One region of the Bacillus cereus group sp. BfR-BA-01430 genome, then DNA from elsewhere that is predicted to be linked to it. Evidence: a T-box and tRNA genes for the amino acid it is inferred to sense, from the RefSeq annotation. Region 1 holds a T-box; the other holds one or more tRNA genes.

Region 1 (25,467 bases):
CGATGGAACTGAAATTTTAGTTGGCAAAAACAATAAACAAAATGACTATTTGACTACGAAATTTGCGCGTCGCGATGAGATTTGGTTACATACGAAAGATATACCAGGTTCTCACGTGGTCATTCGCTCTGTAGAACCGTCGGAAGAAACATTACTAGAAGCTGCGAAAATTGCAGCGTATTACAGTAAAGCGAAAAATTCTAGTTCAGTTCCCGTAGATTTCACGAAAATTCGCCACGTCAAAAAACCAAGTGGTGCAAAGCTTGGTTTTGTTACATATGATCATCAACAAACACTATATGTAACGCCTGATGCTGATACTGTAATGAAATTAAAAGCTTAAATATACAAAAAGGTATGGATGTTACAGTTGAACCAGGTATTTATATACCAACTGAGGTAGTTGTAGAATGGAAGACAATATCGTCATTACAACATCAAATAAAGAGCGAATTGTTATTCCTTGTTAATAGTATGAATTTTTCAACAGGATTTTTTCTCTGCACATAGAATTCCTTCTCTAGGGTATTCGTTTAAAGAGGGGGAAGTTTAATTGAACTTTGTAATCGATAAGATAGATGGTTTACAGATTGAATTTTCAAAACTTGTTTCCATGATGAATTACGCCCGTTACACAACGATGCAAACGGTGGAAGGTTTAACAATTGAAGAACTTGATTATTTATATGATGAAGAAGCAAATTCAATTGGCATGCTATTATGTCACATGGCTGCTATTGAATTTTACTACCAAATCCATACCTTTGAGGATCGTGAACCGACAGATGCTGAATTAGAACGTTGGTTACCTGGTGTTGAGTTAGGAGATCTTGGACGAGAAAAAATAAAAGGAAACTCCATAGAATTTTACATCAATACATTACTAGAAGTACGCTCTAAAACAATTGAAACTTTTCAATCATTACCTGAAGAATGGTTATTTAAAAAGACAAACTTTTGGCATGATAAACCAGCAAACAACTACTTTAAATGGTTTCACGTTTTTGAAGATGAAATCAATCATCGTGGACAGATTCGTTTAATTAAAAAGATACAAAAAGCTCATGCAGTAAAATAAGAAAATGCCACCTTTATTCGGTGGCATTTTCTTCTATTCATTCACAAAAATTTTTTCATTTACTTTCTAAAAAACTACTGCTAACATTATCAAAATCAATATTAAATATAACCATTTTACAAAAAGTAACCACCCTTGAAAAATGAACAAACAACAATGATACCTATCATAATTCCAATACTTTTCTTGCTATGTTGTTTCATATCATCCAAACGGTATAACAGTATAAGCACAAACCCGAAAACAGGTATGATACTGATCCATTCATTGTTTGTAAATAAATTTAAAATGATGACTAGAATACAAGATACGATGAATCTCCAAAAACCAATTTTTTACGCATAAACACTCCTTAAATTCCATTTTTAAATCTCACCATTACAATACATGAAACTTTACTTTTTTTCTATTTCCTTTACTCACATACTTTCACTGCTTTCATACAATGAACTACACGAATGCCTAAGGATGTGAATGTTATGGGAGTTGAATTAACGCTTTTACATGCTCTCTATGTTCTTTGTTTGCTAACCATTATTACCTTCTTTATTCTCCGGAAAGATACGACAATCATTTGTATCATTTTTATTTTTTTACTAGCATTAACCGCAACAAGTTCTATCCCTCTTGCCGTTAGCAGCATATTTCAAAGTTTCATTTACGCCATTACCGAACTATTACCAACTATATTAATCATTTCCATTATTGTATCAATGAGCAATTTACTCGTTCATACCGGCATAAATGATACGATGATTTCACCATTTACAAAGATGATTCGTACACCTACACTCGCTTATTGGATTATCGGTCTTTTAATGATGACAATTTCTTTCTTCTTTTGGCCTTCTCCAGCTGTCGCCTTAATGGGAGCCATTTTATTACCAGTCGCTGTTCGCGTTGGACTTCCGCCAATTGGAGTTGCGATCGCTATGAACTTATTCGGACACGGCATCGCCTTATCAGGTGACTTCGTTATTCAAGGCGCACCAAAATTAACCGCAGACGCTGCTGGTCTTCCTGTTTCCAGCGTCGTTTCTGCCAGTGTCCCCCTCGTTATCGTTATGGGCATTGTTACAACTTCTGTTGCTTTTTTCTTCTTACGAAAAGAATTTCATACAGGCTCCCCCATACAAGAATCTATCCAGTCAACCGATTCTTCAAAAACACTCACTTCATTATCTCCTCGGACAAAAAAATGGCTCGCTATTTGCATTCCGATCGTATATGCCATAGATATTCTTTGTATGATTCAATTTAAACTACAAGGAAGCGACGCAACAGCGCTTATTGGCGGGACGACTGTTATTATGATTATCATCATTTCCCTCATCGCTTACAAAGGAAATGGACTGAATAAAACGACCGATTATTTTATAGAAGGGCTACAATTTGGATTTAAAATCTTTGGCCCTATTATTCCAATCGCTGCACTTTTTTATTTAGGAGATAGCGGATTTATAAAAATTATTGGAGACTATTTACCGAAAGGTTCACACGGAATCATTAATGACTTAGGAATCGCCTTATCTCAAACGGTTCCTTTAAATCAATATGTATCGGCTGGAACATTAACTATCGTTGGTGTTATAACAGGATTAGATGGGTCTGGCTTTTCAGGTATATCACTTGCTGGTTCAATCGCAAATCTTTTTGGAACAGCACTTGGTCATGGAACAGCTACATTAACAGCACTTGGACAAATCGCTGCCATATGGACTGGGGGCGGTGCCTTAATTCCTTGGGCGCTTATTCCTGCCGCTGCGATTTGTAAAGTCGATCCGTTTGAACTTGCACGCCGAAACTTTTTACCAGTTGTGATTGGCTTACTTGTCACCACGATCGTCGCGATGTTTATTCTATAACGTAAGCAAGTATTCTCTTGTTTACGTTTTTTATTGTAAAGTTCATCATGAATTACTGACTTTCAAAAGGGATTATTTATATGTTAGCGAAATTATATTAAGAGAGTATTTATTTCAAAACGTTTACGAAAAACAGATTACTGCAATTAGAAAAGGGGACATAACTATGAATGAATTGATTTTCGTCTTATTAATTTGTCCATTACTTATCTTTATCGTTTCTGTTATTGGAACACGTAGAACGAAAACGTATTACGTAATGCCAATTGTAACGTTTGCTAGCTTTTTAATAATAGGGGTTATCGCCTTCACTCCAAATTTTTTCTTTTGGGTTGGCATGTACAGCATCTTCTCATTTATTGTTTCTTATATGACTCTCTTGTTTGTAAGAGGATATGAAATTGTGGAAAGCGCTAAGTAGTCATTAATAAGGCGATTGTAATAGGATTTTCTTTGATATTGATAGGACTTTACTTGATTATGATACCACTGAGAGAATTGGTATATCGAAACCAGACCCTGAAATTTTTCAAAGAACTGTATTACAATCGAACCTCAAAATGAAAGATTTCTATTATATTGGTAATTGATTAGAAACTGATGCAATTAGTAGTATAAGCTGGAATGCAAGATATGTGGTTAAATCGGGATACCTCGCAACTCAAGTGCGATGTTCCTACTATATCTTCTTTACATGAAGTTTTAACGATGATATAAAAAACGACTGCGTTCCCCCGCAGTCGTTTTTTATGTTACGCTGTAATCCAAGCCTCGTCAGCTGGATTTTTGCGCCATTCTTGTAGTTTTTTCGTTTCAGCTTGTCCAATCATACCTTTTTCTTCCGCTACTTGAGTTAATGTGCTATAGTCGCTTAAAGAATATGATGCTACATTAGCTGCCGCTAGTTTTTCTTTTCCTGCTTCAAGCTCGTATGTGAAGATTGATACGATTCCTAATACTTCACAGCCAGCTTCGCGAAGTGCTTCTACACATGTAATCGCACTACCGCCAGTTGAAATTAAGTCTTCTACTACTACTACTTTTTGACCTTTTTCAGCTTTTCCTTCGATTTGATTCCCTTTACCGTGGCCTTTTGCTTTACTACGTACGTAGCACATTGGTAAATCCATACGATCGCTTACCCATGCAGCGTGCGCAATACCAGCAGTTGCTGTTCCTGCAATAACTTCTACAGCCCCAAAGTGCTCTTTAATTAACTCTTCTAATCCAGCTGCAATCGCTTGACGTACTTTTGGATATGATAAAGTTAAACGGTTATCACAATAAATTGGTGATTTCATACCAGAAGACCAAGTGAACGGATCATTCGGTTGTAAAAATACTGCTCCAATTTCTAATAAATGCGATGCGATTTCTTTTTTCATGCTGTTACACCTTCCCACTGTTGTTTTACTGTTTGATACGCTTCAAGCGGATTTTCTGCTTTTGTAATACTACGTCCCACTACGATGTAGCTTGAGCCAAGTTCCCTCGCACGTTTCGGTGTTGCTACGCGCACTTGGTCATTCACATCATCACTTGCAAGACGAATCCCCGGTGTTACTGTTACAAATTCATTTCCGCATACTTCACGTAATTTTGGAACTTCAAGTGTTGAACAAACAACGCCATCAAGTCCACTTTCTTTCGTTAATTTTGCATAATGAGCAACCACTTCTTCTAACGTTTTCTCAATGCCAATCTCTTTTTGCATCATAGCTTCCGAAGTGCTTGTTAGTTGTGTAACTGCAATACAAATCGGTCTCTTTTTTCCTTCTTGCTTACCTTCCTCTAATCCCTCGATCGCCAATTTCATCATACTACTTCCCCCAGCAGCATGAACATTTACCATATCAACATCTAGACTAGCTAGGCTACGCATAGCACTTTTTACTGTATTTGGAATATCATGAAGTTTTAAATCTAGAAAGATTTTATGCCCTTTTTCTTTTAAGTACGTAATAATTGCTGGGCCTTCTTTATAAAACAACTCCATACCAACTTTGACAAATAACTCTTCCCCTTCAAAGTGTTGTAAAAATTGTTCTACCTCTTTTTTTCCTGGAAAATCTAACGCAACAATTAGCGACTGTGACATACTTACTTCCAGCTCCTTCCTTGACATTCCGAAATGTGATCAAATCCTAATTCATCTAATAACGATGGTAATTCTTCAATAATGGTTGGGCATGCGAGCGGATCAACAAAATTTGCTGTACCAACTGCCACTGCACTTGCACCGGCATAGAAGAATTCAATAACATCTTCTGCCGACTCAATGCCACCCATTCCAATAATCGGAATGTTAACCGCTTGGCTTACTTCATGTACCATGCGAATCGCCACCGGTTTAATTGCAGGACCTGATAGTCCACCTGTACGGTTTGCTAAAATTGGTTTTGCTGTTTTTAAATCTAGACGCATACCAAGCAATGTATTAATCATCGTTAATCCGTCCGCACCTGCATTTTCAATTGCCTTCGCAATCTCCACAATGTTTGTCACGTTCGGTGACAATTTCACATATACCGGCACTTCAGAAACCTCTTTTACTCGCTTCGTTAAATCAGCAGCAATTTCAGGATTTGTACCAAAAGCGATACCTCCCGTTTTTACGTTTGGACAAGAAATATTTAATTCTAGCGCATGAACATTCGGTGCTTTTGAAATTTCCGTTGCTACTGCTACATAATCTTCAATTTGTGAACCTGCAACATTCGCTATAATTGGGAGATCAAATTGTTCTAACCATGGTAATTCAGAGTTCATTACCTTTTCTAGCCCTGGATTTTGAAGTCCGATTGCATTTAGCATACCACCTGGTGTTTCCGCCACACGAGGCGTCGGATTTCCGTAGCGTGGTTGTTCTGTCGTTGCTTTAATCATGATTGAGCCCAGTACACTTAAATCATAAAACTGAGCATATTCACGGCCAAACCCGAAGCAACCAGATGCTGGGATGATTGGATTTTTTAATGATAATCCTGGCAATTCAACTTGCAATCTGTTCATAGTACAACCTCCCCGATTGGAAATACAGGTCCATCGCTGCACACTTTCTTATAAGAATGTCCACTTGGATCTTCTTGTAAGTGGCATACACATGCGAAACATGCTCCAATCCCACATCCCATACGTTCTTCTAGTGAAATGTAGGCTTTTTTCTCTTTATAACGCCCTTCTAATGCACGTAGCATCGCTAAAGGTCCACATGAGTATAAAATATCAAAGTCAATTCCATAGTTATCTATTACATCTGTTACAAACCCTTTTGTACCATGTGTACCATCAACGGTTGCAACATATGTATCACCAAGTTCTGCAAACTTCTCTTCATAGAAAACAACATCTTTCGTTTGAAATCCTAAGATGTGAATGACACGTACACCTTTTGCAACAAGGCGTTGCGATAGCTCGTAAAGTGGTGGTACACCAATTCCGCCTCCTACTAATAAAGCCGTTTGTCCAGCTTCTGCTTCTTCTACTGGAAACCCATGTCCTAGCGGTCCTAATACGTCTACTAATTCACCTTGTTTTCTTTTTGCTAATGTTTTTGTTCCTTGTCCTTCCGCACGATATAGCATTGTAAATTCGTTTTTTTCTTGATCGACATTACAAATACTAATTGGGCGGCGCAGAAGGGGAGTAATCCCCTCTGCTACCTTAATGTGTACGAACTGCCCTGGTTCGTTCATTTGCTGTACAAGATCACCTTGAAGCACTAATTCATAAATGTTTTTTGCAATTTCTGTTTGGTTAACGACAATCATATTTTGCTTTTGCATCATGCATGTACCACCTCGTGACGCTTTGTTGGCGCGATTTCTTTCATTGCGTGAGCTGAGAACGTCATAGATTCTAGTACTCGTAAAATCGCTCTTGTTGTATCAAGTGATGTTAAACAAGCTACACCATTTTCCACAGATTCACGACGAATGCGGAAACCATCACGCGCTGGTTGTTTTCCTTTTGTTAATGTGTTGATAACAAACTGTGCTTTTCCTTGACGAATAATATCAAGTAAGTTGTAATCTTCAGAGTCAATTTTATTTACAACTTGCACTGGAATATTTTGCTCTGTTAACGATTTTGCTGTTCCTGCTGTTGCTAATAAGTTATAGCCAATTTCATGGAAGCGTCTTGCGATTTCAATCGCTTCTTCTTTATCTTTATCCGCAACTGTAATAATGGCAGATCCATGTGTTGGAATGCTGATTCCCGCAGCAACTAATCCTTTATATAATGCTTTTTCAAGCGTTAAGTCTTTCCCCATTACTTCCCCTGTCGACTTCATTTCAGGTCCTAATGTTGTATCAACAGAGCGCAGTTTTGCAAACGAGAATACTGGCGCTTTTACATATACTTCGTTATTTTCTGGGTGATAACCAGTTTCATAACCTTGTTCTACAAGATTTTTACCTAAAATGACTTTCGTTGCGATGTTTGCCATTGGAACACCTGTAATCTTACTTAAGAACGGTACGGTACGGCTTGCACGTGGGTTTACTTCAATGACATACACTTCATCTTTGAAGACTACAAATTGGATATTTAGTAATCCAACAATATTTAATCCTCTTCCAAGTGCAATTGTATTTTCAATAATTTGCTCCTTCACTTTCGCTGATAGGCTTTGCGGAGGATATACTCCGATTGAATCACCAGAGTGAACGCCAGCGCGTTCAATATGTTCCATAATACCTGGAATGTATACATTTTCACCGTCAGAAATTGCATCTACTTCAATTTCTTTCCCAACCATGTAGCGGTCAATTAATACTGGGTGATCCGCATGTACTTTTACTGCATTTTTCATATAGTGAAGCAGTTCTTCTTGACGATACACAATTTCCATTGCACGTCCGCCAAGTACATAAGATGGTCTTACGAGTACTGGATAGCCAATTTCTTCAGCAATTGCTACCGCTTGTTCTACTGTTGTTGCTGTTTTACCAACCGGTTGCGGAATACCAAGCTCTGTTAATGCTGCTTCGAACTTATCACGGTCTTCAGCACGATCTAAATCTTCAAGAGATGTTCCTAAAATTTTCACGCCGCGCTCTGCTAATTTTGCCGCTAAGTTAATTGCTGTCTGTCCACCGAATTGTACAATAACACCTTCTGGCTTCTCTAAATCAATGATGTGCATAACATCTTCAATTGTTAATGGTTCAAAGTACAATTTGTCAGAAATACTGAAGTCTGTTGAAACTGTTTCTGGGTTATTATTCACAATAATTGCTTCGTAGCCAGCTTCTTTAATTGCCCATACAGAATGAACTGTCGCATAGTCAAATTCAACCCCTTGACCGATGCGGATCGGACCAGAACCTAGTACCATTACACTTTTGCGCTCTGTAACGATTGATTCGTTTTCGTCACCATATGTGCTGTAGTAGTAAGGCGTTGCAGATTCGAATTCTGCCGCACAAGTATCTACCATTTTAAATACTGGCATCATGCTATTTTCTTTACGCGTAGCGTAAATTTCACATTCTGTTTTATTCCAAGCAGCCGCAATGTAATGATCACTAAAGCCCATTTCTTTTGCTTCTCGTAATACTTCCATGTCTCCAACGTTCGCTTTTACTTTTCGCTCCATATTTACGATGTTTTCGATTTTTTGTAAGAAGAAGAAGTCCATTTCACACCATTCATGAATCTCTTCTTTCGTTACACCTTGGCGAATTGCTTCTGCTACAACAAACAGACGCTCATCATCTGCTTTTATAATACGTTTCTTCATTGTTTCTTTATCAAGCTCTTTTAAGTGATCTAGCTCTAGATGATAAATACCAAGTTCTAGAGAGCGAACTGCTTTTAATAATGATTCTTCTAAGTTACGTCCGATTGACATAACTTCACCCGTTGCTTTCATTTGTGTTCCAAGCGTTCTATTTGCTGATTCAAACTTATCGAAAGGCCAGCGTGGAATTTTCGAAACAACATAGTCTAACGCTGGCTCGAAGCAAGCATATGTTTTTTGTGTTACCGGGTTTACAATTTCATCTAATGTTAAACCGACTGCAATTTTTGCTGCTAATTTCGCAATTGGGTATCCCGTCGCTTTTGATGCTAAAGCAGATGAACGACTTACACGTGGATTTACTTCGATTACATAGTATTGGAAGCTATATGGATCTAGTGCAAGCTGAACGTTACATCCCCCTTCAATTCCTAATGCACGAATAATTCTTAATGACGTATTACGCAACATCTGATATTCGCGATCACTTAATGTTTGACTCGGTGCTACAACAATAGAATCCCCTGTGTGCACGCCAACTGGATCGATGTTTTCCATGTTACATACTACGATGGCATTGTCATTTGCATCACGCATTACTTCATATTCGATTTCTTTAAAGCCAGCGATGCTTTTTTCTAATAAACATTGTGTTACTGGGCTATGTTTCAAACCACTTGTTACAATTTCGATTAACTCTTCTTCATTGTGGCAAATCCCGCCGCCTGTTCCGCCTAGCGTAAATGCAGGACGAACAATGACTGGATAACCAATTTCTTTTACAAATTCATATGCTTCATCAAGTGTATGAATAATTTCACTTGGTGGTGTTGGTTCGTTTAATTCTTGCATTAATGTACGGAATAAATCGCGATCTTCCGCTTGCTCAATTGCTGATAATTTCGTTCCTAAAATTTCAACTCCACACTCTTCAAGCACGCCTGATTTTGCAAGTTCAACAGCCATATTTAATCCTGTTTGTCCGCCAAGTGTTGGCAAAATTGCATCTGGACGCTCTTTACGAATAATGCGGCTTACAAATTCTAATGTTAATGGCTCAATATATACTTTATCTGCTGTTGCAGTGTCTGTCATAATTGTTGCTGGGTTCGAGTTAACAAGGATTACTTTGTAACCTTCCTCTTTTAAAGATTGACAAGCTTGCGTTCCAGAGTAATCAAACTCCGCTGCTTGCCCAATTACAATTGGTCCTGATCCGATTACTAAAATTGTGTTAATGTCTAGGCGTTTTGGCATAACTCTTCCCCTTCTTTCTTAAAGTTTGCAATCATTGTTAAGAAATCTTCAAATAAGTTATTTGCATCTTCTGGCCCTGCTGATGCTTCTGGATGATACTGTACTGTAAATGCCGGGAACTTCTTATGACGAAGTCCTTCTACTGTTCCATCATTTAAAGCAACGTGTGTAATCTCAAGGTCTGTTCCTTTTACAGATTCCTCTTCTACTGCATACCCATGGTTTTGAGAAGTGATAGCTACTTTTCCAGTTTCAAGATGTTTTACTGGGTGGTTTAATCCACGGTGACCAAATTTTAATTTCACTGTATTTGCACCTGATGCTAAGGCAAATAGTTGATGCCCAAGGCAAATACCGAATAAAGGTACTTTTCCAATAATTCCTTTTAACATTTCAATCGCTTCTGGTACATCTTTTGGATCTCCTGGTCCGTTACTTAACATAATTCCATCTGGGCTTAAGCGTAAAATTTCTTCTGCCGATGTATCGTAAGGAACAACAATAACATCGCAATCACGCTTATTTAATTCGCGTAAAATACCGTGCTTCATTCCGAAATCAACAAGGACAACGCGGTAGCCACGACCTGGGCTTGGATATGGATCTTTTGTTGACACACGCTTTACATGATCGGTAAATACTGTAGCTTTTAATTGACTGACAATGTAATCTACATCGACATCCATATTACAAAGACGTCCGCGCATTGTTCCATATTGACGAATTTTTCTTGTTAATTTTCTCGTATCAATTCCTGATAATCCTGGAATATTTCGCTCTTTTAAATACTCATCTAACGAAATTTCATTACGGAAGTTCGATGGATGATCGCACATTTCATTTACAATTAAACCGTGTACAGATGGTTGAATCGATTCAAAATCATCACGGTTAATACCATAGTTTCCGATTAATGGATACGTAAATGTTACGATTTGACCGCAGTATGATGGATCAGATAAAGTTTCTTGGTATCCTGTCATACCAGTTGTAAATACAACTTCACCTGATTTTTCAATTTCTCCGCCGAAGCCTTTTCCAATTAATACTGTTCCATCTTCTAAGATAAGCTGTCTTTTCATACTAATGCACTCTCCTTTTGCCATGCGATCTTCCCACCAACTAATGTCATAATTGGCCATCCTTGACACTTCCAGCCTGCAAATGGCGTATTTTTTCCTTTTGATAAGAATGTTGTTGGGTCAATTTTTTCTTCTTGTTCTAAATCAATAATGGTAATATCAGCTGCTCTTCCTTCTTTTAGGCGCCCTGTTTCTAAACCAAATGTATCTGCTGGCTTTTCTGTTAAGAATTGAATAAGCTGTTCTAATGTGATAATTCCTTTTTTCACAAGGTTTGTATATAGTAATGGGAACGCTGTTTCAAAACCAGTAATTCCAAATGGTGCTCTTTCAATGCCTTGTGCTTTTTCTTCTGCTGTATGCGGTGCATGATCCGTTGCAATGATGTCGATTGTTCCATCTAATAAACCTTCAATGAGCGCTTCTTGATCTTCTCTTCCTCGAAGTGGTGGGTTCATTTTAAAGTTTGGATCAACAGATGGGATATCATCTTCACATAGCACTAAGTGGTGTGGCGTTACTTCCGCTGTTACTTTAATGCCTGCACGTTTTGCATCACGAATTACTCGTACTGACCCTTTTGTACTTACGTGACAAACGTGATAGTGACAATCTGCTGCTTCCGCTAGTAAAATGTCCCTGGCAATATGTACAGATTCACATACTGATGGGATACCGTTTAATCCATGTTTCTCGGAAAATTTCCCTTCATGTACACAACCTTTATTAATAAGCGTATTTTCTTCGCAATGAGCAACAACTGCCATATTTAATTTAGCTGCACGCTTCATAGCCGCTAACATCATACTTGCATCTTGTACGCCTACTCCATCATCAGTAAATGCGAATGCTCCAAGTTCTTTTAACGTTTCAAAGTCCGTCATTTCAGAACCTGCTTGACGCACTGTAATGGCACCATATGGCAGTACATTTACATGTGCTTTTTCTTTAATTCGTTTTTGCAAGTCTTCCATATGCTCTTTACTATCTGGTACTGGGCGTGTATTTGGCATCGCACAAATTGTTGTAAAGCCCCCTTTTGCTGCTGCAAGTGTACCAGTTTCAATTGTTTCTTTATGTTCACCACCTGGTTCGCGAAGATGAACGTGTACATCTACTAATCCAGGTGCGATTAATTTTCCATTTACATCGATTACTTCCGCATTTTCAGCTGAAATATTTTCTGCTATTTTTGCAATTTTACCATCTTGTACAAGAAGATCTGTTGCTACGATTTTTCCATCTTCATTTAAGTAACGTCCATTTTTAAACAAATAATTCATGTTTCATTCCTCCTAATACATTTGGTAATGCGCGTTTTAAAACAGCCATTCTTACGTAAACTCCATTTTCCATCTGTTTGAATATGCGAGAACGCTCACACTCAACAAGTTCACTTGCAATTTCTACATCACGATTTACTGGAGCCGGGTGCATAATAATGCTTCCTTCTTTCATACGTTTTTCTCGTTCAATTGTTAATCCGTGGTTTTCATGATACTCTCTCATGATGTCTGTTTCATAATGATCATGACGCTCATGCTGCACACGAAGTAACATCATCACATCAACTTCTGGAATAAGTTCATCTAAACTTCTATATGTTCCGAATGTATTTGTTTCATCTTTCCACTCTTCTGGGCTAGCAAAGTAAATTGTTGCACCTAATTTCGTTAATGCTTCTGCATTCGAGCGTGCCACTCGGCTGTGACGAATGTCTCCTACAATCGCAATCTTTAATCCTTCAAATCTCCCAAACTCTTGTTTAATTGTTAGAAGATCTAACAAACATTGCGTCGGATGATTTCCACATCCATCACCTGCATTTAAAATCGGGATATTTACTTTGTCTTTTAGCTCATCGAAGTAGCGGTCTTGCTGATGGCGGATGACTACTGCTTTGGCTCCAATTGATTCTAGTGTTCTTATCGTATCGTATAGCGTTTCTCCTTTTTGTACGCTAGAAGAATCTGCTGAGAAGTTTAATACTTCTAATCCCAATCTCTTCTCAGCAACCTCGAAGCTAAATCTTGTTCTCGTACTATTCTCAAAAAACAAGTTTGCTACAAATGTTTGCTCTGTCGCTTTTCTTTCTTCCCCATTCGCAAAATCTTCTGCATCTTTTAGGATTTCTGAAATCTCTTGTTTCGATAATTCACTCATCGTTAACAACTGGCTCATTGTCATCCCTCATCTTTCTGATTTTTATGATAACACTTTTCGTATTTCTATAACAATAATCGCATAAAAATACCCTAGTCATGTGAGACTAGGGTGCAAGAAAGAAGCCACCCTTTTCTGTCTCACAGGACTGAATTAAAAGGTTCATTTTTATGAAGCAATCCGCTTAGATTGTTGTTTTTCTTTCATTTCTGGTAATAGTAGATTTAACAGTACGCCTACAATTGCTGCAAGCGCCATTCCTTCTACTTGGAATGATTCTCCGATATGAAGCACTGCACCGCCTATACCAATGACAAGAATAACAGATGCGATCATTAAGTTACGTTTGTCACTTAAGTCTGTTTTTTCGTCCACCATCATGCGTAAACCACTTGATGCGATGACACCAAAGAGTAAGATGGAGACACCGCCCATAACTGGTGTTGGAATCGAATGAATCAGCGCTGCAATCTTACCGATAAATCCAAACGCGATTGCGAAGATTGCTGATCCAGCGAATAAATATACACTATACGCTCTTGTAATTGCTAGCACTCCGATATTTTCACCATATGTTGTATTCGGTGGTCCACCAATTACAGATGCTATTAATGTTGCTACACCATCACCAAAGATTGAACGATGTAAGCCTGGTTTTGCAATTAAATCTCTATTAATAACATTTCCAAGTACAATTTGGTGTCCAATGTGTTCTGAGATCGTTACCAGTGCTACTGGAACCATTAGAAGCATAATCTTCCAAGAAAATTCCGGGGTATATGTTACAAACGGTACAACAAAGTCTGGTACATCAAACCATCTTGCCTCAGCTACTGGCTTTAAATCGACTAGCCCTTGGAAGTATGCAAAAATATATCCGCCAATAATTCCAATCAATACCGGTATAATACTGAAAAATCCTCTTCCAAATATGGAGCAAATAATCGTAATTGCTAATGTAACTAATGCTACTGAGAAGTGTGTGAAGCTATATTTTCCATCCACATCATTCATTGCCATATTCACAGCCGTATGCGCTAAAGCTAAACCGATAACCATTACAACTGGACCAACTACAATTGGAGGGAGTAATTTCATAATCCAGGCTGATCCTGATTTTTTAATTCCTAGCGAAACTAGGAGATAAACAAGTCCTGCTAGCATACCACCGAGCATTGCTGCTCCCGGCCCACCCGCGGTTTTTGCCGTTATAATCGGAGCAATAAATGCGAACGATGATCCTAAATAGGCAGGTACTTGCCCTTTTGTTATAAGAAGAAACGCTAATGTTCCTAATCCACTGGAGATTAAAGTTACTGATGGATTTAATCCTGTTAAAAATGGAACCAGTACTGTTGATCCGAACATTGCAAACAAATGTTGTATGCTTAAAAATAACCATCTTCCTGGTTTCGGTACTTCATGAATGTCTAACACTGGCTTTTGCTCCATTGTTATGTCCTCCTTCAGTTTAAAACTTTGTAATAAAAAACTCTTTGTGCCTGTGCACAAAGAGTCCTATACTTTCATATGACAAATTTGACATATGAAAGCCAAGACCCTTTGGCAGCCTCACAGGACTACATTTAAAAGGGATTTACCTTTCGTATATGCTTACTCGATCTTGCTGATCTGTCTCTTGCAAATCAACTTCAATACGTTCTTCACTTGATGTCGGAATATTTTTCCCTACATAATCAGCGCGAATTGGTAACTCACGATGACCTCTATCTACAAGAACAGCTAACTGAATTTGTGATGGTCTTCCTAAATCCATTAGTGCATCCATTGCAGCGCGAACTGTTCTCCCTGTATATAATACATCGTCTACAAGAATCACTTTTTTCTTTGTAATATCTACAGGAATATCAGAGCCTTTTACAAGCGGTTCTTTATCTTTAGATTGCAGCGTTAAATCATCACGATATAGCGTAATGTCTAACTCTCCAACTTCAATCTCTTTTCCTTCAATCTGACTAATTTTTTCTGCTAAACGTTTTGCTAGAAAAATTCCACGCGTTTTAATTCCGACTAAAACGCATTGGTCAACACCTTTATTATGCTCTACAATTTCGTGACTAATACGCGTTAAAGCGCGACGAATCATTTGGTCATCTAAAACAACAGCTTTTTCTTTCATGCTTTACACCTCCAAGCTTTTTTTGCGTGAGAGGAATCGTATAAAAAAAGTCCTCCCAGCGTGTGCGAGAGGACTTTTGAAAAAAGGGTACAAGCATACCCTAAGTATTTCAAACCGTTACCTTCTCAACCTCACGGGGCTGTGTTAAAGGATCATTATTTAACTGTTGTTAGTATCGCAGTTTTTATTCGTTTTGTCAATACTATTTCCGTAAAATATTTAATGTTTCCTCGAATATAGCTGGTGCAGGTGCTTCAAACTGTAAATATTCACCTGTACGCGGATGATTAAATCCTAAAATTCCCGCATGAAGCGCTTGTCCATTTAAATGTAATGTCTTTTTCGGACCATATTTCGGATCCCCAGCAAGAGGATATCCAATATATTTCATATGAACACGAATTTGATGTGTTCGCCCTGTTTCTAAACGACATTCGACAAGCGTAAAGTCCTTAAATCGTTCTAACACTTGAAAATGCGTAACTGCATGCTTCCCATTTTCATCAACAGCCATACTTTGGCGATCTTTCTTATCTCGAGCAATTGGCGCATCAATTGTTCCTTTATCATGCGGGATTACACCATGCACAATTGCCTTATAGCGTCTCGTCACTGTTTTTTCTACTAGCTGATTTACTAAAGATTCATGCGCCATATCATTTTTCGCAACCATTAATAAACCTGATGTGTCTTTATCAATGCGGTGTACAATACCAGGGCGCATGACACCGTTAATACCTGATAAATCTGTACAATGATGCATTAAGCCATTAACAAGTGTACCGCTCGTATGCCCCGGTGCTGGATGTACAACCATACCGCGCGGTTTATTAACAACTAGTACATCCGCATCTTCGTAATAAATCTCTAAATTCATATCTTCGGCACGAATATCCAATTCTTCTGGTTCCGGAATTGTTACTGTAATTTCATCATTTTCTTTTACTTTATAATTTCCTTTAACCGTCTTTCCATTTACTGTTATGACGCCGTCTTTAATCCATTGTTGTACTTGTGTTCGAGACCACTCATGATTTACACTTGCAATAAATTTATCAATCCGTTCGTTTTTCTGTTCTTCTAAAACTGTTACTTGTACTACTTCGCTCATTCAATTACTCCTTCATTTTCTTTCCTTCTAATAATGTTTGAATAATAATTAATACAACACCAATACATAAAGCCGAATCAGCTATATTAAATACCGGATAATTGTATGAAAAAATATACACGTGAATAAAATCCACTACTTCTTGTCTAAATACACGATCAATAAAATTACCAATCGCTCCACCTAAAATAAGACCGAGAGAAATCCCTAACAGTTTATCTGTTTTTGCATACTTCTTCATATAAAAGACAATAAATCCTACAAAAACAACTGTAATGATATAGAAGAACCACATTTTGTTTTCTAAAATACCCCAAGCAGCTCCTCTGTTTCGATGTGATGTTATGTATAATACATTATCGATAATCGGGATACTTGCACCTAATTCCATGTTCTTGACAATAAACCATTTCGATATTTGATCGATCGCAATAACAACTAACGCTATTAAATAATATATCATTTCATTTCCCCCACAAAGACAGTGTACCTCAAAATTTTAGCATAGCTGCTACCTTTTCACAATGAACCTTTATCGAAGAATAAAATAAAATGAAAAAAGGTACTATAATATCGTTGTGCGATTTACACATTTACTTTTTCATATGAAAATTCATAAATAGTACGAGCTGTTGGCAACATCTTCATACGTTTTAAAGAAATCATTTCTCCTGTTTCTTCACAAACACCATACATATCAATCTCCATTTTAAATAATGCTCGCTCAACATCTTTTAAGTCCTCTCTTATATCATGTAAAAGTAATTTCTTCTTTGCATCTAATTGTATTTCATATCCCAGTTCTTGTCCAAATTCCATCTGATATGTGCGATTTACTTCCTTTGCCAATCGCTCCTGTAATTCTTTTCTCATCACTTGTAATTCTCGTTTTATGTCCATATAGATTTCATTCACGTGTACATTCCTCCTAGCTGCAATGTACCGTTAGTGTATCCGAATTCCACTTACTTACCGCACACACATTTTTCCTTCATAGGAAGTTCTTCTATTTTGCTTCATTCATTTTTCATAAGTAACTTTGTACTTGTTATATCATACACGATATACAAAAAAACTGACCGCTGCTATATGAGCGATCAGTTTTTTATATGATTATTTTACATAATTCTCTTTCACAACAGTCGCACAACGCTCACATAATGTTTTATGCTCGTCATCGTTGCCAACTGTTTCAGAAACAACCCAGCATCGTTCACAAGTTTCACCGTTTGCTTGTGTAACAAGAACTGCCGTATGTTCATATTTTTGTGCATCCGCTGGTGCTTCTTCCATCGTTCCACCAAGTTTATGTTCAGAAACGATAAATAGTTGTTTTAAATCTTCTTGAATAGATTCTAACATTTCTTTCATTTCTGCTGTTGGGAATAATGTAATGCTAGCTGTCAATGATTTACCAATCACTTTCTCATTACGCGCCACTTCTAGTGCTTTTAACACATCACTACGAAGCGTCATAAATGCATCCCATTTTGTTTTTAATGCGGACGCATCTTTTAATTCGATAGCTTCTGGCATATCTGTTAATTGTACGCTCTCTTCTGTCACACCTGGAATATATGGCCACACTTCATCAGCCGTATGAGGTAAAATCGGTGTTACAAGTTTCGTTAACGCAACAAGAACATCATATAACACTGTTTGAATTGCACGACGATCATGATGATTTGTCGCTTCAATGTATAAAATATCTTTTGCAAAATCTAAATAGAATGAACTTAAATCGATTGTACAGAAGTTATGAATTGCATGATATACTGCCGCAAAGTCATAAGTTTCATACGCTTCTTTTACTTTCGCAATTAAGTCATTTAATTTCACTAACATATAGCGGTCTACTTCACGCAGTTCCGCTTTTGCTACTGCATCTTGAACCGGATTAAAGTCAGCTAAGTTTCCTAATAGGAAACGGAATGTATTACGGATTTTGCGATATACTTCTGCAACTTGTTTTAAAATATCATCTGAAATACGTACATCAGACTGATAATCAACAGAAGATACCCAAAGGCGTAAAATATCTCCACCTAATTGATCCATAATCTTCTTCGGTACAACAATGTTTCCGATTGATTTACTCATCTTGCGACCTTCACCATCAAGTACGAAGCCGTGGCTTAGCACACCTTTATATGGTGCTTTACCTGTTACAGCAACAGCTGTTGATAACGAAGAGTTAAACCAACCACGATATTGGTCAGATCCCTCTAAATATAAATCAGCCGGACGTTGCAACTCGTCACGTTCTTCTAATACAGCTTGGTGAGAAGAACCAGAATCAAACCATACATCCATAATATCTGTTTCTTTACGGAATTCACCATTTGGACTAGATGGATGTGTGAATCCTTCTGGTAGTAAATCTTTCGCTTCGCGTTCAAACCATACGTTAGAACCATGTTCACGGAATAAGTTTGCTACATGATTAATTGTTTCATCTGTAATAATTGGATCATCATTTTCCGCATAGAACACAGGAATTGGTACACCCCATGCACGTTGACGCGAAATACACCAGTCACCGCGGTCACGAACCATATTATGAAGACGAGTTTCTCCCCACGCTGGTACCCATTTTGTTTCTTTCACAGCTTGTAATAATTCACTGCGGAATGCCTCAATAGATGCAAACCATTGTGCTGTTGCACGGAAAATAATTGGTTTTTTCGTTCTCCAGTCATGTGGATATGAATGCGTAATAAATGTTAATTTCAACAATGCGCCAACTTCTTCTAATTTTTCCGTAATTGGTTTGTTTGCTTTATCATAGAATAAGCCTTCAAATCCAGGTGCTTCACTTGTTAATACACCTTTATCGTCAACCGGACAAAGAACTTCTAGACCATACTTTTGCCCAACAATGAAATCATCTTCCCCGTGTCCAGGTGCTGTATGTACACAACCTGTACCAGCATCTGTCGTTACATGCTCGCCAAGCATAACTAAAGAATCGCGGTCATAGAATGGATGTTTTGCAACTGTATATTCAAGTTCACTACCTTTTACTGTTCTAACAACTTCAGGGTTTTCCCATTCTAATGTTTTTGCCACTGTATCCAACAGTTCAGAAGCAATGATATATTTTTCATCATTTACTTTAACGATGCTATATTCAAGTTTTGGATGAACAGAAATACCTAAGTTAGCTGGCAATGTCCAAGGCGTCGTTGTCCAAATGATAAATTTCTCGTCACCTTCTAATACGTCTTTTCCATCTTTCACTTCAAATGCAACGTAAATAGATGCTGATTTTTTATCTTTGTACTCAATTTCAGCCTCAGCTAAAGCAGATTCACTCGTTGGAGACCAGTAAACAGGTTTTTGTCCTTTATAGATATAGCCTTTTTTCGCCATTTCTCCAAATACTTTAATTTGTTGTGCTTCATATGCTGGTTCCAAAGTAATATATGGATGATCCCAATCCGCACGTACACCAAGGCGTTTAAATTGTTCACGCTGACGATTTACTTGTTCGTATGCATATTCCGCACATAATTTACGGAATTCTGCAACCGGCATTTCTTTACGCTTTACTCCCTTATTCGTTAAAGCCTGCTCAATTGGTAAACCATGCGTATCCCAACCTGGAACATAAGGAGCACAATAACCAGTCATTGATTTATAGCGTACAATAAAGTCTTTTAATACTTTATTTAGTGCATGTCCCATATGAATATCACCATTTGCATATGGAGGACCATCGTGTAATACGAATAAAGGACGTCCTTTTGTACGTTCTTGTACTTTTTCATAAATGTTCATTTCAGCCCATTTTTCTTGCATTGCAGGCTCACGTTTTGGTAAATTCCCACGCATTGGGAACTCTGTTTTTGGCATCAGTAATGTATTTTTGTACTCCATGCTCAATTCCTCCTTACATGTATCATAAAAAGACTTAAAAACGAAATAAAAAAGAGACTCTCACATCCCAAAAAGGGACGAGAAAGTCTCCCGCGGTACCACCCTACTAAATCATATACAAATGCACATGATTCACTTTATATTCTTAACGCGAATATACGCCTACGCTTACTCATTTTTTCAGCGCGGAACTCCAGGGTGATTTCCCATTTATCTCCTTATCCTGAGCTCACACCATCCTCAGTTCGCTTTATAAGGGGTGAAAAAGGTACTTATCCCTATCTTCGTTTTTCTTAATCAATATGTTGTTTAAAATTATATGTAATAATGAGAAAAACGTCAAGCTTACACTGTTTCTTCTTTTTTCAACAGTTCGTCCACTTCGTCTTCTAATTCAATGAGCTTGTCCCAATCGTCGTTGTTTAGCATTTCAAGCTGTGTTTCTAATAACATGCGGAAACGAGTACGGAACACTTTTGCTTGTTTCTTTAGCTCTTCAATATCAAAAGCAACTTTTCTTGATTTCACTAACGCTTCATTAATGATTCGATCCGCATTTTTTTCCGCTTCACGAACGATTAGTTTTGCTTCTTTTTGTGCATTGCGTTTTACTTCTTCCGCTGCTTCTTGTGCTACAACAATAGACTTATTTAGCGTGTCCTCAATATTAGAAAAATGATCTAGCTTTCCTTCTAATTGAGCAACCTTCTCTTCTAAAGCTTTCTTTTCACGAATGACTAATTCATAATCTTTAATGATTTGATCAAGAAATTCATTTACTTGATCTTCATCATAGCCACGAAATCCGCGACTAAATTCTTTATTATGAATATCTAATGGTGTTAACGGCACAAACGCCACCTCCAAGTAGTTATCTAAATTTTCCTCTTTTAATTATATCTTTTCTTCGACAAAATAAGAGTTTTTCCTTCTAAAAAATCAATCATTTTAGTATACCATACAAAACTCGCCATTTGTCTTTTTTCGTTCTTCCTTCGACCGAAAACAATTTACTTCTTCCATGTCCTCTGACCGACAGAATATCTCCTGGAAAACATTCATATGAAGTTTGGTCTACAACTTTCCAGTTCACTTTTACAAGCCCATTTTTTATAAGGGGTTGTACTTTTTGACGTGATAGATGCAAAATTTCAGCTAACAATACATCTAAGCGTAGTGACGAAACAGTTCCAGATTGCTCTCTCCATTCATCTTGCAATTGCAAAACATTTCCTGTTGATACAACGAAGAGAGACACCTTTGTTTTTCCAATTGATTGTAAGTTCATTTCAATATAAGAAACAACTTCTTTTGCAACTACAATTTGGGCACGATTTTCTTGAATAAAAATATCACCGTACTTTTCTCTTTTTAAACCAAGGGACATAAGTGCACCTAGTATTTGTCTATGTTCAAGCGTATAAAATTTGGAAGGATAATCAATTTCTAATACTTCTACTTGAAATTCTTCTTCATTTAAAACAAGATAATCTGGGTAAATAAGTGCCCTTTTTCTCTCCGCGTTTGGCGCTGCACCATTGAATTGTAAAGAAACATCTCCTTGCTGTCCAACTATTGTAGCTACAATTTGTTGCTGACGTGGATCAAGGAAATCTGTTAATTTTACTTGATGGTACTCTTCTACTGCTTGTTTCCATTCTAACACTTTATCAACAAAACTTGCCTCTTCAGGCCTAAAATGTTCGTAAATGCTCATGTATGCAACCGATCTTATAAAAAGTAGCCAAATAAAGTTACTAAGCCGCTGCTAGCAAGCTTTAATGCAATAATTGCAACAATCGGAGAAATATCAATTACACCAAGTGGTGGAATTACTCTCCGAAATGGCTCTAAATACGGTTCGCAAATGCGAGCTAAAAACTCACCAACTGCTGATTCTCTAGCGCCTGGAAACCAAGTTAGAAGAATGTAGACAATAAGCGCCCAGGAGTAAATTTGAATGACTAAGAGCAAAGCTTTTAAAATCATAATCATGGCGTATTACCACCTCTTTATATTTGTCTCTTCCTCTTCACCGAATAACTCGGAAATTGCTCCAACAATATCCACATTCTCAGGTGTACACATAAATGTTTTTGGTCCTAACTTTTGAATATCCCCGCCTATAGCGTATACAGTACCACTTAAAAAGTCAACGATGCGTACCGCTTGATCAGTGGACATTCTTTGCAAATTAATGACTACAGCACGCTTTCCTTTTAGATGGTCTGCAATCCCTTGTGCTTCTGAATACGTACGCGGTTCTAACAAAACAACTTTAGAAGATTGCTTTGCTGTTTCAATGCTCACGACATTTTGTTTCGGTTGTACTTTTGTAAATGGTACATCTTGTTGTTCTGGAGGTTCTTGCTGTTTTTTCATTTCTGTTTGCTCCTTTTCGTAAGCATATTGAGCTGCTTCTTTTTCCTCTGGCGTGTCAAAAAAGAAATACTTCACTTTTGACCAACTCATAATACATTCTCCTTCCTTTTATGCTTTTCCTACTAAAATCGTTCCCAAACGAATATATGTAGCACCTTCTTCAATCGCGATTGTATAATCATTAGACATTCCCATTGATAGCTCTTTGCACGGAGCATATGAAAGCCTTAATTCCTGTACTTGCTGTTGCAACATGCGAAGCGCTCTAAAGCAGCCACGTATTTCTGCTTCCTCTTCCGTAAATGGTGCCATTGTCATCAATCCAACAATTTCAATTTTATCAAATTCCTTCAAAGCATGAACAAACTCAATAAGTTCCTCAGCTTGTAACCCTTGTTTTGATTCTTCACGCGATGTTTTTACCTGTATAAAACATTTAACAGGCTTTGTAGCGCGCTTTTGAATCTCTTTTGCAAGAGAAAGACGATCTAATGAATGCAAATAGTCAATATGATTAATAATTTCTTTTACTTTTCTCGTTTGTAAGGAACCGATAAAATGCCAATTGGCTTGTGAGCCAAAATGCTCATATTTTTGTAAAAACCCTTCATTTCTGTTCTCACCTAAATCAGTAATCCCGGCCTCTACTACCTCATTCGTTTTTTCAATTCCAACTGTTTTTGTTACTGCAACAAGTTTCACATCATGGATGGAGCGTCCAGCTCGATCACATGCTTGTTTCATCTCTTCATGTATCACTGTTAAATTCTCTTGTACTGTCACTGTCTTTCAATCCTCCTTAAAACCTATGAAACTCAACATTCTTCCTGTCTTTCCTTGGTCGCGGCGATGCGAGAAAAATAATTGTTCTTCACAGCTTGTACAAAGAGATGACATCACAATATGTTCTTCTTTTATGCCAGCTTGTAAGCATACTATACGATTTATCTCTTTTAAGTCAATCGCGTATTGTCCATCTGAAATGACTTTATAAGGAACAGATCCATTTATGACTTGTTTTGCTGCTGATAGGACACGATCATCTACAACATAGCAACACGCTCCAATCGCAGGTCCAATCGCAACGTGAATGTCAGTAGTAGAAACGCCCTCCGCTTTCCATTTTTGAATCATTTCATTTGCAATCTCTTTCACAGTTCCTTTCCATCCAGCATGCGCAAGACCTATCAAACCATGTGAGGGTGCATAGAAAAAGAGGGGCACACAATCAGCATAACAAGATGTTAAACATACATCTTTATCAGCTGTATAGATACCATCAGTCTTTTGGATCCCATCTTCATATACATAAACTCCGCGCCCTTTTTCTTCATGTCCTACTTTTTCTACATGATGATCATGAACCTGTTCCGAACAAATCCAATTTTCTAATGGTTTATGTAACTTATTTGCTAAAATACGTCTATTTTCATGAACATTCTCAATGATATCATTCACATGTAATCCTAAATTCATCGCATGAAAGGAGCCTGTACTTACTCCACCATCTTTTGTTGTAAAGCCAGCAGTAATGTTCCCAAGATCTTCCCATGCTTGTAAATACAATATACCGTCCACATATTTAAATGGTTCTCTCATAAAGCGGCTCCTTCTTCATTAAAATAGCTTAAAAATCATGGTACTTCCTGTCTATTTTACCATACTTTTATTTTTCCATAATGACAACATAAAAAAAAGAGGAATTTGTAATATTCTTTAAGAAATTGTCGGTGTTTGTATTGATTCTGTTACAGAATTGACATGATCTGCTCTTACAAGTATGACATCCTCACCAATTTTTACAATTTTATTCCAATTAATAACAATCTCTTCTTCTCTACCAAATAACCCTAGCATACGTGCTTGCTTTGAAATAATAACAGCTTGAATTTTCCCCGTGTGCATATCTATATCAATGTCACCGATATTTCCGAGTTTTTTGCCATCCGAAACATTTACAACATCTTTCATCTGAAATTCTGAAATTCTGATCATTATGATTCACTCCTTTTCCCTCATGAACAGGAAGTAGCCTTCACTGATAGAAAATCCATTTTATTCTCATTATATGAACACTACATTCTCTCTATGAGCGGAATATAAAGCGAAACTTTCAGCTGTGAGGGATTCTTTCATCCGCTACTGATGAAAAGCCTATTTCCATCTATCTTCCTTGTTTCTCTCCAACTCTTATTGCCCTAAAGTAGTGGGATAAACGCGTTTATATGTAAAAAAGGTCTCCCCATAAATGGGGAAACCTTAGCCTTGAATTGTCTTATTCATTTGTTTAATCGCCGACTTCTCTAATCTTGATACTTGCGCTTGGGAAATTCCAATTTCTTCTGCAACTTCCATTTGTGTTTTCCCTTGAAAAAAGCGCTTTCGAATAATCATCTTTTCTCGATCATTGAGTCGTTTCATTCCTTCTTTTAATGCTAATTCTTCAACCCACTGCTCGTCCTTTTGTTTTTCATCGCTCAGCTGATCCATTACAAAAATAGGGTCTCCCCCATCATTATAAATCGGCTCAAATAATGAAACTGGATCTTGAATTGCATCAAGCGCGAACACAATTTCCTCATGCGTAACATCAAGAACTTGCGCAATATCCATCGCTGTTGGCTCTTTGGAGTTTTCAGCAATTAATTTCTCTCTTACTTGTAATGCTTTATACGCAATATCCCGCAATGAACGAGACACGCGGATTGGATTATTATCGCGCAAATATCTTCGTATTTCCCCAATAATCATCGGCACAGCATAT
Region 2 (5,854 bases), on a different contig from region 1:
TTACATTTATGTGAATAAGCCCCACTCGATTCTATCTTTATACTATAATAAAAGGTACAGTATTACATCTAGAGGAGGCCTTGATTATATGAACTTGAGAGCTACAGCTTTAACAGCAACTACTGTCGCAATTGCTTCCTTACTTCCTTCTGTAACAGAAGTAGATACGCAGACAGCTGCTGCACAGCAAACATCAAAAGCAAAGACTGGCTATGTGAAAGTAGAAAAAGCAGACTTATATCCAACTACAAATGTTAACAATGATTCAATCGGTAGCATCCCCTATAACACCCCTGTTACCATTCTTGAAACAGTTCACGACTGGTATAAAGTAAATATTCATAATCAGATCGGTTACATAAAAAAAGATGCTATTACATTTACAAAATCTAGTAAGCGAAACGAGCAATATATTGTACATGCAAATGCGTTAAATGTTCGTTCTGAACCGAATACAGAATCTTCTATTCTTGACGTATTACCGAATGGTAAGTTCGTTGCAGTTCAAGGAACAGAAGGAAATTGGTATAAAATTTTTCACAACGGCCAAATTGGATATGTACAAAAAGATTTTGTATCTAGCGGTTCAAAACCTTTAGTAAAAGGAATTACCGTACAAAACACACCTACCTATACCGTTGCTACTCCAAAACTGAACGTACGTAGTAATGCAGGAACGAATAGTACGATCATCGGCTCTTTACAAAACGGTACACAAGTTCAGGTTGTAGAAACAGTCGGAACTTGGTATAAAATTCGCTTCGGCACAGCGTATGGCTATGTAGCCAAACATTATATCATCCAAAATCAAGCGCAAAGCAAAAAGACAAATCCTTCTATCCCAGCTGTTTTTAAATTTCCGACACAAGGAAAAATTAGTTCAACGTTTGATATGCGCTGGGAACAAATGCACTATGGAGTAGATATTGCTGCACAAGGGAATGTTTCTATTCATGCAGCTGCTTCAGGAAAAGTTGTGAAGTCTTATTATTCAGCGAGTTATGGTAATGTTGTTTTCGTTGCTCATCGGATCAATGGAAAATTGTATACAACCGTTTATGCTCATATGAAAGATCGCGCTGTAAAGATCGGAGACACAGTACAAGTTGGACAACTATTAGGTCATATGGGAAATACAGGACATTCCTTTGGACAACATCTTCATTTTGAATTACATAATGGAGAATGGAATTTTGAAAAAACGAATGCAGTTGATCCACTGCCATATTTAGTTAGGTAAATACTATGCCACGCAATATCCCATTCATGATTGAATCTATAGCCTTCTTTGGCTTAATTTGTTGTTTAATTATTTATAATACAAGCATTGTATTTTTATCTATTATTATTACTTTTGTTATTTTAGAAATTATGATGGAAGCATTTCAAATTCGTCTGAAACAAAAAATTGCTCATATTTACGTTATACTTTTTCTTTTAAGTGCTTTTATAACAAACGTAGTAAGTGGTGGCTTTTATCTATCTTCCATATTCCCTGTGTTCTTCTTAGGAGTCTTACTGGTTGTGTCCCAATATATTAATGTTCCTGATAAACAAAAGAAACAAGAAAAACAAAAGCAGCAAGGAATCTAGAAAGAGGAGACAACTCACTTTCTTTGATGTATAAGAAAATACAGGCTGCTAGTTCATACTACTAAGCAAAAAGGATCTCATGTAAATGGAGATCCTTTTTGCTTATATATTTATTTTAGCCACACGCATATTTCTCATAAATGAAGCTTAAGTTATACTTTTTCTCTAGACTCATTCTCTGTTCATCGTCACACCAGTAAAATAAAATATCATGGATCGTTGCATAACGTTTGTTCTTTAAAAACACCTTAAAGAATGATGGTAAACAATCATGTAACTGTATAAAAATATAATTCCGTAAGATTTCTTCCTTATATTCAATCCCTTTACATACATGCAAGAGTTCTTCATAATAATATGCATGCTGAGGAACTTGAATCATTTCAAAGAATGGTATGTAAGATAATAGCTTACCAATAAAGTGTCCATAGCGGTTCATAATCTCTATTGTCATATGTTCCATCATTTCTTTCATAACATATAAATAATCATCGACATGTGTTGTTTTTAATGGGTCAAGCCGATCTGATATTTGTGAAATGACAGCTCTTTGACATGCAATAACAGCATGATTAGGACCATAGTACGAAAGAAAATCTGTGCATTTACGATATTTTCTTAATAAATCAAATGTATATAAATCACCTAAATATGCATTGCAATATATTGCTAGATTCATCATATCATCATTTAGTTCTTTTTTAGAAAGAGATTTTGCTTGTTTACATAGGTAAAAGAATGTGAACTCTAAAACTTCTTTATGAGATACTAATTCTCGATATTCTTCTATACATTTTTCATTAAATTTTACTCTTTTCCAAATCACTGCATCTTCATTTTTTAATTCTCCAACACGGTACTTAATAATTAAATAGTTTAAAGCAACAATTTGTGTTATGGAATCCCACGTTTCATACTCCATTGAAGTATGTACAAATTCATCTAACCTTTGATTTACCATAAATGTATATGCTTCTTGATACCAACCAATCTCTTGGCATAAACGAACGATACGCACCAATGTAGGAATCTCATCTTTATGAAATTGAGGTAATTCTTTTACTTTGTTCATTCCATATAAAATGAATGGAATTAAATTTTCTTCTTTGTAAAACTCTTTTTCTTTCCATACTAGAAGTGTTCTCTCTTTCTCCTCACCTTTCGGACGACAAGGTACAAGTAAAGAAAATAAATCAGCAAAATCTTTTGGTTCCACATATGTATCAATCACCAAATTCCAATTCGGATTGCCCTGCACAGCTTTCATATAACTCCCCTTCCAATTTTCCTTTCTATATAAACACGCTAAAGTTTGTTAATAATAAAAACTCAACAAATATTGCTATATTCAAAATCGCTCATAACCCTTATATCTATTAGTATATCATTTTTTATCGTGATAAAAATTAAGAATAAAAATTTTAAAAAACTTTTCAAATATAGCAATGATCTTTGAATTTTATTTCAGATACATTACACTCACAATTCCTTTTCATTCTAATTGCAAGAATAATGTATCTGATTCTCATTTTTCATCCATAATCGTCTTAAAGTTCGTGTGATCCTTTTGTATGCTCTGATATTTCACCTAAGGCAAAACCAGCTTGATCATCAGCTGCTTCTACTGTTGCTAAATCTCCTAACGCTAACATTCCAACAAGTACCCCGTTCTCTACTACTGGCAATCTTCTCACTTGATATCTTGCCATTAACTCTGTTGCCTTCTCAACCGGGTCGTTAGGTGCTACTGAAACAATATTTGTGGTCATCACATTTGTAATTTTATTAGACCCTGGATGCTTCTCGGCAATTCCACGAACAACTAAATCGCGATCTGTAACAAGACCAACAACTTGATTGTTATCGACGACCGGAATCATACCAATTTCTTCTTCTTTCATTTTAACAGCCGCTTCATACACATTATCTAAAGGCGTACATTGTACAATATTTGTACTCATCAGATCTCTTACAAATGGCATATTATTTGTTCCCTCCTTTTAATACATACCATAGTTTTCCCAAAATCCCTTTATTTATTTCAAATACTTCACTTCATATTTGTTTAGATTTACAACATCGTATGTAAAAGGAGAAAGTATACGTAACATAAGAAAAAAGAGTCAGCAATTATGCTGACTCTTTTTATGACCCGTACGGGATTCGAACCCGTGTTACCGCCGTGAAAGGGCGGTGTCTTAACCACTTGACCAACGGGCCATGGCTCCGCAGGTAGGACTCGAACCTACGACCGATCGGTTAACAGCCGATAGCTCTACCACTGAGCTACTGCGGAATATGATGATGGGCCTAAATGGACTCGAACCATCGACCTCACGCTTATCAGGCGTGCGCTCTAACCAGCTGAGCTATAGGCCCATATTTCTAAACAGGGGCAGTAGGAATCGAACCCACACCGGAGGTTTTGGAGACCTCTGTTCTACCGTTAAACTATGCCCCTAAACGATGCCGGCTAGAGGACTTGAACCCCCAACCTACTGATTACAAGTCAGTTGCTCTACCAATTGAGCTAAGCCGGCTCGCTAATTCAAAATAATGGCTCGGGACGGAATCGAACCGCCGACACGAGGATTTTCAGTCCTCTGCTCTACCGACTGAGCTACCGAGCCTTATGTAATGGCGGTCCCGACCGGGGTCGAACCGGCGATCTCCTGCGTGACAGGCAGGCATGTTAACCACTACACCACGGGACCATTTGGTTGCGGGGACAGGATTTGAACCTGCGACCTTCGGGTTATGAGCCCGACGAGCTACCAGACTGCTCCACCCCGCGACAATATAAATTTTAAAAATAAGGAGGTAGAGGGATTCGAACCCCCGCGCGACTCTCGCCGCCTGTCGGTTTTCAAGACCGATCCCTTCAGCCAGACTTGGGTATACCTCCATGAAGGTAATATACATTATATAATAATCTTTATAAACTATTAATGATTCCATTTCAATAACAATAAAATGGAGGAGGTAGAGGGATTCGAACCCCCGCACGGCTCTCACCGCCTGTCGGTTTTCAAGACCGATCCCTTCAGCCAGACTTGGGTATACCTCCAATAATAAGAAAAGTGGAGCCTAGCGGGATCGAACCGCTGACCTCCTGCGTGCAAGGCAGGCGCTCTCCCAGCTGAGCTAAGGCCCCATAATATTTTAAAATATCGGGAAGACAGGATTTGAACCTGCGACCCCCTGGTCCCAAACCAGGTGCTCTACCAAGCTGAGCCACTTCCCGAAAGAAAACGCGCCCGAGAGGAGTCGAACCCCTAACCTCTTGATCCGTAGTCAAACGCTCTATCCAATTGAGCTACGGGCGCACATGGTGCCGAGGGCGGGAGTCGAACCCGCACGGTGGTCACCCACCGCAGGATTTTAAGTCCTGTGCGTCTGCCTGTTCCGCCACCCCGGCATGTCATGTTTGGAGCGGAAGACGGGATTCGAACCCGCGACCCCAACCTTGGCAAGGTTGTATTCTACCACTGAACTACTTCCGCAAGACATGTTATAAATATTTTATTAAAAGTGCGGGTGAAGGGAGTCGAACCCCCACGCCAAAGGCGCCAGATCCTAAGTCTGGTGCGTCTGCCAATTCCGCCACACCCGCATATTCTTTTAAATGGTGAGCCATGAAGGACTCGAACCTTCGACCCTCTGATTAAAAGTCAGATGCTCTACCAACTGAGCTAATGGCTCTTAAATGGCTGGGCTAGCTGGATTCGAACCAGCGCATGACGGAGTCAAAGTCCGTTGCCTTACCGCTTGGCTATAGCCCAATAATTAAGAATGGTGGAGGGGGGCAGATTCGAACTGCCGAACCCGAAGGAGCGGATTTACAGTCCGCCGCGTTTAGCCACTTCGCTACCCCTCCGACATATTATGGTGGAGGATGACGGGATCGAACCGCCGACCCCCTGCTTGTAAGGCAGGTGCTCTCCCAGCTGAGCTAATCCTCCATTTGCCTGGCAACGTCCTACTCTCACGGGGACAAGGTCCCAACTACCATCGGCGCTAGAGAGCTTAACTTCCGTGTTCGGTATGGGAACGGGTGTGACCTCTCTGCCATCATTACCAGACTTTTATTATTATACACATTCTTTCCAGAATGTCAACAGGAATTTTAAAAATATATTCCTTCAAAACTAGATAACATTCATGTAGTTCTTAGCGTAATCTAGCTCCAACGGCTAGATCCTCCGGTCATTTCACCACCCTCGGTCGAAGCAAAAAGCGCTTCTTGGTCGGGGGTTCCAAT

What was found. A T-box is a leader RNA that pairs with one kind of tRNA and senses whether it is charged. The one in region 1 lies ahead of ileS (isoleucine--tRNA ligase), so its partner is inferred to be a tRNA-Ile.
Positions count from the first base shown of each region.
Region 2: it encodes a tRNA-Ile, which carries the amino acid that the T-box ahead of ileS (isoleucine--tRNA ligase) is inferred to sense. The anticodon was not compared.

Region 1 covers NZ_JAKUEW010000007.1:27,958-53,424, reverse strand. Annotated here, with positions in the region: gene MR058_RS13585 (Rqc2 family fibronectin-binding protein) at 1-343, shown strand, start outside; gene MR058_RS13580 (DinB family protein) at 554-1,078, shown strand; partial or broken gene MR058_RS13575 (YoqO family protein) at 1,210-1,410, opposite strand; gene MR058_RS13570 (hypothetical protein) at 1,558-2,943, shown strand; gene MR058_RS13565 (YbeF family protein) at 3,110-3,364, shown strand; partial or broken gene MR058_RS13560 (HAD family hydrolase) at 3,429-3,660, shown strand; gene pyrE (orotate phosphoribosyltransferase) at 3,696-4,328, opposite strand; gene pyrF (orotidine-5'-phosphate decarboxylase) at 4,325-5,041, opposite strand; gene pyrD (dihydroorotate oxidase B catalytic subunit) at 5,044-5,955, opposite strand; gene pyrK (dihydroorotate oxidase B electron transfer subunit) at 5,952-6,731, opposite strand; gene carB (carbamoyl-phosphate synthase large subunit) at 6,728-9,946, opposite strand; gene MR058_RS13530 (carbamoyl phosphate synthase small subunit) at 9,931-11,028, opposite strand; gene pyrC (dihydroorotase) at 11,025-12,311, opposite strand; gene MR058_RS13520 (aspartate carbamoyltransferase catalytic subunit) at 12,295-13,209, opposite strand; gene MR058_RS13515 (solute carrier family 23 protein) at 13,360-14,643, opposite strand; gene pyrR (bifunctional pyr operon transcriptional regulator/uracil phosphoribosyltransferase PyrR) at 14,789-15,331, opposite strand; gene MR058_RS13505 (RluA family pseudouridine synthase) at 15,534-16,442, opposite strand; gene lspA (lipoprotein signal peptidase LspA) at 16,447-16,905, opposite strand; gene MR058_RS13495 (TraR/DksA C4-type zinc finger protein) at 17,028-17,357, opposite strand; gene ileS (isoleucine--tRNA ligase) at 17,556-20,321, opposite strand; T-box leader at 20,392-20,615, opposite strand; gene divIVA (septum site-determining protein DivIVA) at 20,667-21,173, opposite strand; gene MR058_RS13480 (YlmH family RNA-binding protein) at 21,265-22,038, opposite strand; gene MR058_RS13475 (YggT family protein) at 22,053-22,316, opposite strand; gene MR058_RS13470 (cell division protein SepF) at 22,323-22,793, opposite strand; gene MR058_RS13465 (YggS family pyridoxal phosphate-dependent enzyme) at 22,812-23,486, opposite strand; gene pgeF (peptidoglycan editing factor PgeF) at 23,493-24,302, opposite strand; gene MR058_RS13455 (YlmC/YmxH family sporulation protein) at 24,420-24,698, opposite strand; gene sigG (RNA polymerase sporulation sigma factor SigG) at 24,963-25,467, opposite strand, start outside.
Region 2 covers NZ_JAKUEW010000001.1:151-6,004, reverse strand. Annotated here, with positions in the region: gene MR058_RS00130 (SH3 domain-containing protein) at 89-1,240, shown strand; gene MR058_RS00125 (hypothetical protein) at 1,246-1,593, shown strand; gene MR058_RS00120 (DUF3965 domain-containing protein) at 1,709-2,860, opposite strand; gene MR058_RS00115 (CBS domain-containing protein) at 3,141-3,575, opposite strand; tRNA gene MR058_RS00110 (tRNA-Glu) at 3,742-3,813, opposite strand; tRNA gene MR058_RS00105 (tRNA-Asn) at 3,815-3,889, opposite strand; tRNA gene MR058_RS00100 (tRNA-Ile) at 3,899-3,972, opposite strand; tRNA gene MR058_RS00095 (tRNA-Trp) at 3,984-4,054, opposite strand; tRNA gene MR058_RS00090 (tRNA-Thr) at 4,061-4,133, opposite strand; tRNA gene MR058_RS00085 (tRNA-Phe) at 4,151-4,223, opposite strand; tRNA gene MR058_RS00080 (tRNA-Asp) at 4,232-4,307, opposite strand; tRNA gene MR058_RS00075 (tRNA-Met) at 4,311-4,387, opposite strand; tRNA gene MR058_RS00070 (tRNA-Ser) at 4,409-4,498, opposite strand; tRNA gene MR058_RS00065 (tRNA-Ser) at 4,568-4,660, opposite strand; tRNA gene MR058_RS00060 (tRNA-Ala) at 4,675-4,747, opposite strand; tRNA gene MR058_RS00055 (tRNA-Pro) at 4,764-4,837, opposite strand; tRNA gene MR058_RS00050 (tRNA-Arg) at 4,846-4,919, opposite strand; tRNA gene MR058_RS00045 (tRNA-Leu) at 4,923-5,011, opposite strand; tRNA gene MR058_RS00040 (tRNA-Gly) at 5,022-5,096, opposite strand; tRNA gene MR058_RS00035 (tRNA-Leu) at 5,126-5,206, opposite strand; tRNA gene MR058_RS00030 (tRNA-Lys) at 5,220-5,295, opposite strand; tRNA gene MR058_RS00025 (tRNA-Gln) at 5,301-5,375, opposite strand; tRNA gene MR058_RS00020 (tRNA-Tyr) at 5,387-5,470, opposite strand; tRNA gene MR058_RS00015 (tRNA-Val) at 5,480-5,555, opposite strand; rRNA gene rrf (5S ribosomal RNA) at 5,560-5,675, opposite strand.